3 regions of the Virgibacillus ihumii genome follow, and region 2 is predicted to be linked to each of the others. Evidence: riboswitches for the same ligand, from Rfam matches in the RefSeq annotation. Region 2 holds a riboswitch; each other region holds the start of a gene.

Region 1 (4,268 bases), 470 kb from region 2:
CAGGCGCTGCTTGTGTATATGCAGTGTTTGGTAGACTCCGCATCCGACGGTCCCAAGACCAATCAGCGCAACTTGAATCGGTTTCATCAATAAAAACTCCCTTCTTAAAAAATTTTAACGTAGCAGAAAGATTAACTGTACGAGTGGAACATCAACCGTACGGGCGAAACTTCAACCGTATGGGGAAAACATCAACCGCACAGGCGGAACATCAACCGCACAGGTGAAACATCAACCGTATGGGGAAAACATCAACCGCACAGGCGGAACATCAACCGTATGGGGAAAACATCAACCGCACGGGCGAAACATCAACCGGTTCGGAAAAAGCGGGACGGGGGCAATCTTTTTACCAAGACTTCTCCCCGTCCGCTGCATTTCCTTATGCGTTTGTCAGTACTTTATCAGATTGACCACTACGAAGTCTGGTTGCTTCTTGATAGGCATCCTTTCCGGAAATAACAGTAATTCCGGCGGCTTTGGCATTCTCCAAAGTTTGGTCACTTTCGCTCGGATTATCTGTCCAAAGAATTTTTCCTTCTTTATTAATAAACTGTTCAATCGTCTCAGGAGGCAGTGCCTGATTATTCGTTGCAACAGCATCCACATCAAATGGAATTTCCTGCAATGAGTTGTAGTTCCCATGATTGCCGACTGTAACGATCTGGAATCCTAATTTATCCAAATTATTGAACGATGTTTCGCCATAGACAGCAATGGTTTTTTTGCGAAGTCCGTTCTCCCGGTTGAATGGGGTGGACAGCAGCCAGTTAATGGCATCAGCATCCGTCGTCTCAATTGTTTTTTCAACACCGGCTGCATTTGCGATTGCCTGATCCAGGTCGGCTAACGTATCCTTAGTCGATTCAAGGCCAACTGACAGGCGGATTAATTCCTCTGTAACACCGCTTTGCTTCAGGTCTTCAGCACCCAGCTGCTGGTGTGTCGTTGATGCCGGATGAATGATCAGCGATTTAGCGTCGCCGACATTGGCAACGTGGGACCAGATAGAAATATTATCAATTACTTTGCGTCCAGCATCACGATCACCTTTAATACCAAATGTAATCACCGAACCAAATCCGATCTGAAAATATTTCTGTGCGGTCTGGTGTGATGGATGATCTTTTAAACCAGGGTAGTTGACCCATTCGACTGCAGGATGATTTTGCAGGAAGTCAGCAACTTCTGCCGCATTTTTATTATGTCGCTCCACCCGTAGATGAAGGGTTTCCAGTCCTTGCAGCAGTTGGAACGCATCCTGTGGTCCAAGACATGCACCAATATCGCGCAGCAACTGGACACGCAGTTTTGTGGCAAATGCTACAGGACCAAGATCCGCATAGCGAACGCCGTGATAGCTTTCGTCAGGCTCGGTGAACCCAGGGAATTTCCCTTTTGTCCAATCAAATCTGCCGCCGTCAATCGCCACTCCGCCTATTGTTGTACCATGGCCGCCGATCCATTTCGTTGCGGAATGAATGACAATGTCGGCCCCCCATGTTAGTGGCTTCGAAACGTAAGGTGTAGCAAACGTATTATCAATGATAACCGGAATATCATTTTCATGCGCGATTTCGGCAATCTTTTCAATGTCCAATACATTCAGGCTCGGGTTAGTGATCGTCTCACCAAAGATTGCTTTTGTTTTGGATGTTATCGAACTGCGAATCTGTTCCAGGTCCGTTCCGTCGACAAATTTTACATCGATGCCATAACGTGGGAGTGTATTGGCAAACAGATTATATGTCCCGCCGTACAAATTACTGTCGGCGATGATTTCATCTCCACTTTGGGCGATGTTTAAAATGGATAGTGTAATTGCTGCCATCCCGGATGAAGTCGCCACCGCTGCAGCACCGTCCTCAAGTAATGTAATCCGCTGTTCAAATGCATCAACGGTCGGGTTGCCGATACGGGTATAAATATTGCCTGCTTCCTTCAGTCCAAAAAGATTCTGCGCATGTTCCGTATCCCGAAACACATAGGAAGTAGTCTGATAGATTGGCACCGCGCGTGATCCTGTAGTCGGATCAGGCTGCTGTCCGCCGTGAAGCAGGTTAGTTTCCGGGTTAAAAAGTTGATAGTTTGACATGAAAAATTCCTCCTTGAATTGTATCTGGAGGAAGAGGAGAATGAAAAAGCCCTCTTCCTAAGAAGAGGGCGTTATTTACAACGATCCTCCTCTTATCTTCCAGATCGAAAATTGATCTGTAGGATTTAGCACCTTTCAAAGCAATGACTGCCTTTTAGGTTGCCGGGCTTCACAGGGCCTATCCCTCCGCCGCTCTTGATAAGAAGATATAACTAACTTTAATTAATTTAATGAATATTATATACATGTTCCGTGCCGTTCGTCAACAGATTTTTTAAAATAATTTAGATTTCTTTTTGGCGTACCGGTTTTTTATGCCGTGCCGCTCCCATGTAGATGATTAATGCCACCCAAATGAATAGGAATGAAACAAGATGTGCCTGTGTAAATGGTTCGTCATACAAAAACACGCCGAGAACAAGCATAAGAGTCGGTGCAATGTACTGTAGAAAGCCAACCATTGACAGCGGAATCCGTTTCGCCCCGGCAGCAAACAGCAGAAGCGGGATCGCCGTGGCTATACCGGCACCAAACAGTAAAGTACCATTTCTGGAGAGCATTATGTCAGGTGCAAGCGTACTGCCAGGAATAACAACCAGATAAATAAGTGCAATCGGTGTTACAATCATCGTTTCAATCGTCAGCCCGAACATTGCTCCGATATCGACCATTTTTTTCAACAGTCCATACAGCCCGAAGCTGAATGCCAATACGAGGGAGACCCATGGAAACACGCCAAAACTGATGGTGAGATTGATAACCCCGATCGCCGCCAGGATGAATGAAAGCAGCTGCCGTCTGCTTAGAGATTCATTTAAAACAATCATGCCCAGTAAAATACTGACAAGCGGATTTATGTAATAGCCAAGGCTTGCCTGAACAACATGTTCACTGTTAACCGCCCAAATAAACGTCAGCCAGTTGATGCTGATAATGACGGAAGCCGCAGAAATCCCGATCAGTTTCTTTTTGTCGTGCAGTATTTGTCTGCACTCCTTGAAAAATGGCCGCAGCTTGCCGGATACAAGCACGATGATCATCATAAAAATGAATGACCACAGAATGCGGTGTGCAAGAATTTCATCTGCCGGAACGTGCTGGACAAGTTTCCAATAGATTGGCAGAAACCCCCAAAGTGTATAGGCTGCCGCTGCATAGATAATTCCAAGTTTATTCTCCTGATCCAATTAGCAAGCCTCCTTTGTAATAGTTTTGCATGAATTGAAATTTGAAACGAGCGAACTCCCAGCTCAAACGTGCGAACCCACCCGCAAACGTGCGAAGTGAAGCCACAAACGTGCGAATTCCGGCCCAAACGTGCGAATTCCAGCACAAACGTGCGAACTCCCAGCCCAAACATGCGAACCCACCCGCAAATATGCGAACTCCAGCAGCAAACGTGCACACGCTGCGCCATTTGCTAAATAAATCAAGTTTAGATTCTTTTTTCGGTAAAAGCAATCACCGCGACTCGTAAAAATCCCGGGAAACGCTTTCAAATTGTTGTGGAATAGAATAAGATAGTAGTATATGAATATACTAGATTTTTTAAATTGGGGGATTCTGAATGACAAACGAAAATAAACATTTTGAGACGACGGTAATTCATGAAGGATACGATTCAAAAGAGATGCTTGGAAGCTTGGCAACACCGCTTTTCCAGACCTCGACATATACATTCGACACGGCTGAACAGGGGGAGCGTCGTTTTGCCGGGGAAGAAGCGGGTTATGTGTATTCCCGTCTGGGCAATCCAACCGTAAGCGTGCTTGAGGAGCGGATTGCAGCACTGGAAAACGGTGAACGCGGCCTCGCTTTTGGTTCCGGAATGGCGGCGGTATCGGCAATTCTGATTGCACTGACAAAGGCAAACGATCATGTGCTATGTTCGTCGGGACTCTACGGGTGTACATTTGGCTTATTATCCATGATGAAGGACAAGTATAATATTACGCATGATTTTTCGGAAATGCAGACGAAAGATGAAATCCGTTCATTGATCAAACCGGAAACAACATGTATTTACGTGGAGACACCCATTAACCCGACCATGAAGCTGATTGATCTTCAGATGGTAGCTGAAGTTGCCAAAGAATATGGGATTCCGGTGGTTGTCGACAATACCTTCTCATCACCATATTTGCAGCGGCCGCTTGATCTCGGTTGTGATGTT
Region 2 (4,268 bases):
AATTTTGATGGCAAGCGATATGATGTCGGTGAAAAAATTGGTTTTATATTAACCACTATGGAAGTCGCATTAAACAATCCGGCTATCAGGCAAGATGTTATGAATGGTATTGAAGACATATTAAAGAAGGAGAAAACCATTCTTGATAGGAATTTTCACTTAATGGAAAGTAAACCGTAACTCCGGGTTCAAATTGTTCACCCTGATTTCGTGTAATTATTTCGGAATCAGGGTTTTCATGTAATTGCTTTAAGAAACTGTAAACATCAAGGATTAGCAAAAAGCGATTAAACCCTGTTTAGATTTAATCGCCTCATTGACTGTCTTCTCCCCTCTTAGTTATTTAACCAGCTCTTTTCTTGTATGTTTTCCAGGATGGTGTTCGGGAAGAAGGTCGCCTTTTTCAAACAGATTATCCCTTAATGACGTTCCGTGATAATCATGTTTCACCAACCCTCTCTCCTGTAAAATAGGAATTACCAACTCAACAAAATCTTTAAATGTCCCAGGTGTGATAGCATACGCAATATTGAATCCGTCAACACCTGTTTCATCAACCCATTCTTCCAGCTGATCTGCAATTTGTTCGGGTGAACCTGCGATATATCCGCTCATGCCGCCAATTCCGACAAAATCTTTTATCTCTCCAACGGTCCATTGTTTATCCGGGTCTATGTTTGTAAAACTTTCCAGCGCAGAGCGGATTGAATCGTTTTCGATGTACTCAATAACCTGATCCTCTTCATATGCTGACAAATCAATTCCTGTCCATCCACCGAATAAAGCAGATGCACCTTCATGACTGATATATTTTTTGTAGTCTTCCAGTTTTTCCAGTGCGTCCGATTCCGTTTTTCCAACAATTGGTGTCAGCATGGTTAATATTTTTATCTCATCCTGGGACCTGTTCGTTTTGGCAATATCCTCACGCAAGCGTCTCACCGTCTCTTTGGCGGCATTTTTGGTAGGCGAACCAATAAAGACCAATTCCGCATGCTTTGAGGCAAAAGCTCTTCCCTTTGGTGATGCGCCAGCCTGATACAATACTGGGGTTCTTTGTTTGGACGGTTCAGATAAATGAGCACCGGGAACCTTATAGTATTTTCCTTCATGATGGATATCATGTACCTTGTCTGGATCAGTGTATACACCATTTTCTTTATCCAATTTTACTGCATCACTTTCCCAGCTTTCTTCCCAGAGTTTGTAACAAACATCGACATATTCCGCTGCAATATCATACCGTTCATCATGTTTAATCTGACCGGCCCTCCCCATATTGACCGCCGCACTCTTAAGATAAGACGTAACAATATTCCAGCCGACCCGTCCATTTGTCAGATGATCAAGCGTCGTCATCCGACGGGCAAATAAATATGGATGTTCATGCGTCACGGAAGAGGTTACCCCGAACCCGAGATGATTTGTAACCGCAGCCATTAACGGTACAATCAGCAGCGGATCATTCACCGGTGCCTGAGCTCCCTGCCGTACCGCTGCATCTCTTGATCCTTTATAAACATCATACGTGCCAAGCACATCTGCAATAAATACCGCATCAAATCTTCCGCGCTCCAACAGTTTAGCAAGTTCAATCCAATAACTGCTGTCCTTATAACGATGTGACTCATCTTCCGGGTGTGTCCAAAGACCCGGTGACTGATGTCCTGGAGTATTCATATCGAATGCATTTAAGTAAATTCGTTTATTTACCATTCTATCCAGCCCCTTTCAGTATCAAATTAGATTAATTCCAAACAACCCCGCCGTTTACTAGTTCCGTAAAATAATACAACTGTTTTTTCGTCCGTTCCAAAATTTCCCGATCAATAATTGGGTTTTCACTATATTTATCTATTTGACTATCCAGCAAATAAAGTCCTTTCAGATTATACCCCTTTAATGTTGCAAGTACCGGCTTTAACGTATACTCAATTGCCAACAAATGTGAAGCACTTCCACCCGTCATCAATGGCAATACCGGGGTATGCTGTAATACATCCTGCGGCAGCACATCAATCAAGGACTTCAATGCTCCGGAATATGCACCCTTATATACAGGTGATCCCACAATCACGCCGTTTGCCTTCCGAATCATCGCCGCAATATCCTGAACGATGGGATGTTCCCAATTTCCGGTAAACAAATCTTTATAAGGCAAATCCCGGACTGAAATATGCGTCACCGTAAAATGCTCCTCTGTTAACAAGTTCCCTAAATATTTCAGCACCTGGTCCGAACGTGAAGTTACAGAGGGGCTTCCTGATAAAATAACAATTTCACTCATTTCAACCATCCTTTCCTGTTTAGAAAACTTGGTTGTCACCAAACCTTTGGGTGACGACCATAGTTGCACTTATGCAATGAGGCTGGGACAAAAGTATTTTATCAAAAGAAAATACGAATTAACTTAGTTGAGGAATCTAGCCGCTCCGGAAATATACTTCGCTTTCACTTTCGAGCATAAGTGCGACATCAGCTCAAGGAAATCACTTTCGCTGTGTCTTCTTTACCGCGGGCGGCTGTTGAGCCTCTTCGTGCTTCGCACTCAGAGTCTCACCTAGGCCTTTCCTCCCGCAGGAGTCTACGCATATTTCCTCCGCTAAAATAGAGTATTGTCCGTCTTTTCTTATACATTTATTTGTTTTGTTCCAACCCCATCTGCTAAAAAGTACGCCGAAAAAATGCGTCAAAAAACCCCCTTTCCTTGGATAAGAAAAGAGGGTTACTTGCGATTATTGGAATCCGCCCTTATCTTCCAAGAAATTAATCTTGCTGGATTTAGCACCTTTCTGACAATGTCAGAGGTTGCTGAAGCTTCACAGGGCCAGATCCCTCAGCTTCTCTGGATAAGATATTTTATTATTACAGCCCATTATATTCCAATTAGTCTGATAAATCAAGTGGGTTTTTAAATTAATTAGTGTTTTCCATTATCGGATGACATTAAAATGGTTATATGGTTTTGATATTAGGGTGGCGGCGGTTGTTTGTTTATATTTAGTAATTCCCTTGCTATTTTTCATCCTCTAGGACACCAAATACTTCAAAAGGTGAGCGACCAGGGAAAAAAGTACGCGTTATTATGAGCGCTTCTGAAAAATAGAAATCATTTCTCATCTCCCCCTCATGTTCATCAAAGATTGTTCCAATCTGATAAATCCTTTCATAAACCTCATTTGGCGTGATTTTTAAACAATCAGCTAGGTCCTCCATTGTCAATCCGGATTTCTTCATTTCAACAACCAATTTTTTATACATTAACAAAATGCCCCTTTTTTATGCCAGCTTGATAATTAAAAGCCCATTTATGGTCTTTTTCCTTCGACGGTTAGAAAAAGCCAAATTTTAGTCTGCAAAACAAACATTCTTAGAATAATTATAAAAAAACGCCTATACCTATTGGAGGATAAGCGTTTAAAATATAAGCTTCCAAGCGGACTCGAACCGCTGACCCCTTCCTTACCATGGAAGTGCTCTACCGGCTGAGCTATGGAAGCATGATGGCTCCACAGGCAGGAATCGAACCTGCGACTAATCGGTTAACAGCCGATCGCTCTACCGCTGAGCTACTGTGGAATAATAATAACTAATTGGTATGTTACCCAAATATACTGCTATTTATAGCATTTCATATTACAAAAACCTGGCTGTTCACCAAGTTTTTACTATCAGAAAGCCTGCTTAAAAACAAGCTTATTATTAATGGCCTGGCGGCGTCCTACTCTTGCAGGGGCAAAGCCCCAACTACCATCGGCGCTGGAGAGCTTAACTGCTGTGTTCGGCATGGGAACAGGTGTGACCTCTCCGCTATTGCTACCAGACCTTCGGGCTGGAACCATGACATCTTTCGTCACGATGTTCTCCCTCATTTTTCAAGACAAGATATATTATAGGCATTTTCGATAAAAAATGCAAGAGCTATTCAGGAATTTATACCCTGAAAACTGAATAAGCGTATATGCAACGCACCATCAAAAGCTGTTTAGTTAAGTCCTCGATCGATTAGTATCCGTCAGCTCCACGTGTCACCACGCTTCCACCTCGGACCTATCTACCTCATCGTCTCTGAGGGATCTTACTCACTCGAAGTGATGGGAAGTTTCATCTTGAGGGGGGCTTCATGCTTAGATGCTTTCAGCACTTATCCTTGCCACACGTAGCTACCCAGCTGTGCTCCTGGCGGAACAACTGGTACACCAGCGGTGTGTCCATCCCGGTCCTCTCGTACTAAGGACAGCTCCTCGCAAACTTCCAACGCCCACGAC
Region 3 (4,268 bases), 1.5 Mb from region 2:
TAGAAACGCCACCGTCTAAAGATAAGCTGTTGGAATTGATTGATAAAAGCGGTCTGCCAGCTAAAAAATTTTTTAATACGAGTGGGAAGAAATATCGGGAACAAAACATAAAGGAAAAAATCAAAGATGCGGATGCAGAAGAAATGGCAGAATTGCTTTCGTCTGACGGTATGCTGATTAAACGGCCGATTGTCACTGATGGAGAAAATGTAACGGTTGGTTTCAAAGAAGAGGTTTTTGAGGAAACCTGGAAGTAGTACTGGAAAAAACAGCCCGAACTTAGTATAGTAAAAATGCAATCTATTATCGGAGGGATTTCAATGAGTTTACCGAAAGATTTGTTATATTCAGAAGAGCACGAATGGGTTAAAAAAGAAGGTGACAAAGTACGAATCGGCATTACCGACTTTGCACAATCCGAATTAGGTGACATCGTATTTGTTGAACTTCCGGAAGCTGGTGATGAACTCGAACTGGATGAGCCTTTTGGCAGTGTAGAATCTGTAAAAACAGTATCGGAATTGTATGCGCCGATCAGCGGAAAAGTAGTTGAGATTAATGAAGAACTGGAAGACAGTCCTGAATTTGTTAATGAATCCCCGTACGACAAAGCATGGATGGTTGTAGTGGAGCCATCAGATGAATCAGAACTTGATAAACTGCTTTCACCTGAAAAATATGAAGAAATTGTAGATGAAGACTAAAGAAAAAGCGGGCTCAAGGCCTGCTTTTTTTCTTTTTGCAGATGGCAAGCTTATACGGTCGATGTTATAAAGCCTTAAAGATAGCTGAATTTTGTAATCGTAATGAATTATTGCATCGAGGCATAAAATAACAATACAGACTGGGTGCTGTGTTATAATTTAAAATGAATCTGTTTTCAGCTGGGAGCGATTTGGTGATGACGGATGATCCGGGAAAGATAATTATTGTAGAAGGTTTGACCGACAAGAAGCAAATTAAAAAGGTTATAGCGGAAGAACTGGATGTCGTTTGCACGAATGGCACACTTGGCGTTGAGCGATTTGATGAACTGCTGGAGACGTACAATTTGGACGATCGTGACGTCTATATTTTGGTGGATGAAGACAGTTCCGGAATTAAATTGCGGCGGCAGTTGACACGGGAACTTCCTCATGCCGAACATATGCATGTAAGCGGTGAATACCGCGAAGTTGCCGCAACCCCGGAACACGATATAGCAGTGGAATTGGCCGGAAAAGGTATCAGGGTCAATCCGATTTTTTTACAATAGGGTGATAAGTTTGCAGGAAGCAACTGAGGAAGTTTTGCAGCAGGAACGTTTTCTACTATATATTTACACACCATTTTGCGGAACGTGCAGTCTGGCAAAATCGATGCTGGATAAAATTGAGTCGGTACATGGCGAACATATTTTTTATGAAATGAATGCATCCCTGAATCCTGATTTGATGCAGGAGTATAAAGTGGAAAGTGTTCCGTGTCTGCTGATTAAGGACAGGGACGAGGTAAAAGAAAAGGTTTATGCATTTCGTTCCATTCCAAATATATATAACTATCTGATGAAATATAAACCTGAGTTATTTGTGAAATAATAATTGACATGCATGAAGAAGCGTGCTAATATCATTTTTATACTTTATTAATTAAATATGTGAATTCTCTTATCCTGAGCGGTGGAGGGGCTGGCCCTGCGAAACCGCGGCAACCTCAAATAATTTTTTATTTGAAAGGTGCCAATTCCTGCAAAGCATTTGCTTTGACAGATGAGAGAACGTGAAGATGCAATTTTACGTCTTTCTGTTCTCTTACGGAAAGACGTTTTTCTATTTTTTATGGCGCATAATAGTGTCTGAAGGAGGATTTTGTTGATTTTAATAGAGGGTTTAAGCAAAGTATTCACATCAAATAAGAATGAAATTACAGCTGTTGACGATTTAACCCTTTCGATAAACGAAGGAGAAATATTTGGCGTTATAGGCTACAGCGGTGCTGGAAAAAGTACGTTTGTACGGCTTTTGAACCGTTTGGAAGATCCTTCAGATGGACGGATTGTCATTAATCAGCAGGAAATTACAGCACTGAATAATAAACAGTTGCGACTGGCGCGACAGGAAATCGGGATGATCTTTCAGCATTTTAATTTACTTTGGTCGCGGACAGTAAAAGATAATATTGCATTCCCGCTCGAAATCGCCGGTGTGCCGAAGCGTGAACGTGAAGCCCGTGTAGAGGAATTAATCAAGCTGGTTGGCTTGTCCGGCAGAGATAATGCCTATCCATCACAATTGAGCGGCGGACAGAAACAGCGGGTCGGCATCGCTAGGGCACTGGCTAACCGGCCGAAAGTGCTCCTCTGTGATGAGGCTACATCAGCACTTGATCCGGAAACAACGAATGCGATTCTTGATCTTTTAGTCGACATCAATAAAAAACTCGGGCTGACTGTTATCCTGATTACCCATGAAATGCATGTAATTCGTAAAATCTGCAACCGAGTTGCGGTCATGGAAGAAGGAAAAGTTGTTGAACAGGGTGATATGCTGGATGTCTTTTTGAGACCCCAGCAACAGGTCACGAGAAAATTTGTGGAACAGGTAATGGGAACCAGTGACGAGAATGAAGGCTACACTAAGTTGATTGAAACGTATGAAAGCGGCAAAATCATCCGCTTGCACTTCATTGGGGAAACGGCGAATCAGGCATTGGTCAGTAAAGTTGCCAAAAAGTTTGCCATTGACATTAATATTTTGCAGGGGAAAATAACGCAGACACAGCGTGGGGCATATGGAACGCTGTTTGTCCAGATCGATGGCGAATTGGCTGAAATGGATAAGGCAGTTAACTATATAGTGAATGAAACCTCTGTTGAAGTGGAGGTGGTTCGCGATGTTGACTGAGTTGTTTCCGAATATCGATACACAGGAGTTATGGATCGCGACATATGAGACATTTTATATGACGGTCCTCGCATTGATTGGGACACTGGTTCTCGGGATTGCACTAGGGCTAATGCTTTATCTGACAGATAGAGGCGGTATCTGGCAGAATAAAACTTTTAACGTGATTGTTGCAGCCATTGTGAATGTGTCCCGGGCAATACCGTTTATTATACTGATTTTACTGCTTTTTCCTTTTACTGACTTTTTAATCGGTACAGTCCGCGGACCGAATGCCGCGTTGCCCGCTTTGATAATCGGTTCGGCACCTTTTTACGGAAGGCTTGTTGAAATTGCCCTGAAAGAAGTGGACAAAGGTGTCATCGAGGCAGCCAAATCAATGGGTGCTAAAAGCTTGACAATAATTTTTCGGGTTCTGTTGCCGGAATCGATGCCTGCACTTGTATCAGGTCTGACCGTAACCGCCATTGCGCTAATCAGCTACACTGCGATGGCAGGTGTTATCGGTGCAGGTGGACTTGGAAGTTACGCTTATTTCTTTGGTTTTCAACGCCAGGAATTTGATGTCGTTCTGATTTGTACAATCTTAATTGTAATTATTGTATTTATTTTTCAGTTCATTGGAGACTTTATTTCCAAAAAATTAGATAAAAGATAAAAGGGGAGAATTCAGATGAAAAAGATTTTGGCACTATTATCTGTATTATTTATTTTGATACTCGCAGCGTGCGGTGGGGAGGAATCCAGCGCGAAAGACAATGTTATTGAAGTTGGTGCATCCAGTACACCACATGCAAAAATTTTGGAGAAAGCAAAGCCAATTTTGAAGGAAAAGGGTATTACCCTTAAAATTGAGGAATATCAGGATTATATACTGCCAAATAAAGACCTGTCCAACGGTGAAATTGATGCAAACTATTTTCAGCATATTCCATATTTAAAAACACAAAAGGAAGAACTCGGTTATAATTTTACACACCTTGGTGGCATCCATATCGAACCTATGGGGATATATTCCAAAACGTATGACAGTCTTAAAGAAGTTAAGGAAGGAACGGAAGTACTGATGAGTCGTTCCGTTGCAGACCATGGTCGCACATTAGCCTTACTTGAAAAAGCAGGCCTGATTAAATTGGCTGATGGTGTTGATAAAGTGGAAGCGACCGTCGATGATATTGTGGAAAACCCGAAAAATCTGATGTTTTCCCCTGAATATGAAGCAGCATTTCTGCCGGAACTTTATGAAACGGAAGAAAATACACTGGTGGCCATCAATACAAACTATGCGATTGGCGCAGGTTTAAATCCGACAGAGGATGCACTGATTATTGAGGGTGAGGAATCACCGTATGTGAATGTGGTTGCTGTTAAGAAAGAAAACAAGGA

What was found. A riboswitch is a leader RNA that binds a small molecule or an ion and turns the genes downstream of it on or off. The one in region 2 is predicted to bind S-adenosylmethionine.
Region 1: it holds a riboswitch for S-adenosylmethionine, as region 2 does, so the genes downstream of both, HUX68_RS11740 (PLP-dependent aspartate aminotransferase family protein) here and ssuE (NADPH-dependent FMN reductase) in region 2, are expected to answer to the same signal.
Region 3: it holds a riboswitch for S-adenosylmethionine, as region 2 does, so the genes downstream of both, HUX68_RS07155 (methionine ABC transporter ATP-binding protein) here and ssuE (NADPH-dependent FMN reductase) in region 2, are expected to answer to the same signal.

Annotation. Positions count from the first base shown of each region.
Region 1 is NZ_CACVAN010000001.1:2,439,319-2,443,586, reverse strand. It holds gene HUX68_RS11750 (homoserine dehydrogenase) at 1-87, opposite strand, end outside; gene HUX68_RS11745 (hypothetical protein) at 240-413, shown strand; gene HUX68_RS11740 (PLP-dependent aspartate aminotransferase family protein) at 383-2,095, opposite strand; SAM riboswitch class I at 2,185-2,300, opposite strand; gene rarD (EamA family transporter RarD) at 2,380-3,282, opposite strand; gene megL (methionine gamma-lyase) at 3,663-4,268, shown strand, end outside.
Region 2 is NZ_CACVAN010000001.1:2,910,756-2,915,023, reverse strand. It holds gene galU (UTP--glucose-1-phosphate uridylyltransferase GalU) at 1-180, shown strand, start outside; gene HUX68_RS14240 (LLM class flavin-dependent oxidoreductase) at 340-1,716, opposite strand; gene ssuE (NADPH-dependent FMN reductase) at 1,748-2,287, opposite strand; SAM riboswitch class I at 2,749-2,856, opposite strand; gene HUX68_RS14230 (hypothetical protein) at 3,016-3,261, opposite strand; tRNA gene HUX68_RS14225 (tRNA-Thr) at 3,428-3,500, opposite strand; tRNA gene HUX68_RS14220 (tRNA-Asn) at 3,505-3,579, opposite strand; rRNA gene rrf (5S ribosomal RNA) at 3,709-3,824, opposite strand; rRNA gene HUX68_RS14210 (23S ribosomal RNA) at 3,986-4,268, opposite strand, start outside.
Region 3 is NZ_CACVAN010000001.1:1,423,647-1,427,914, reverse strand. It holds gene HUX68_RS07175 (arsenate reductase family protein) at 1-257, shown strand, start outside; gene gcvH (glycine cleavage system protein GcvH) at 321-704, shown strand; gene HUX68_RS07165 (toprim domain-containing protein) at 902-1,255, shown strand; gene HUX68_RS07160 (thioredoxin family protein) at 1,257-1,577, shown strand; SAM riboswitch class I at 1,644-1,755, shown strand; gene HUX68_RS07155 (methionine ABC transporter ATP-binding protein) at 1,851-2,882, shown strand; gene HUX68_RS07150 (methionine ABC transporter permease) at 2,872-3,540, shown strand; gene HUX68_RS07145 (MetQ/NlpA family ABC transporter substrate-binding protein) at 3,556-4,268, shown strand, end outside.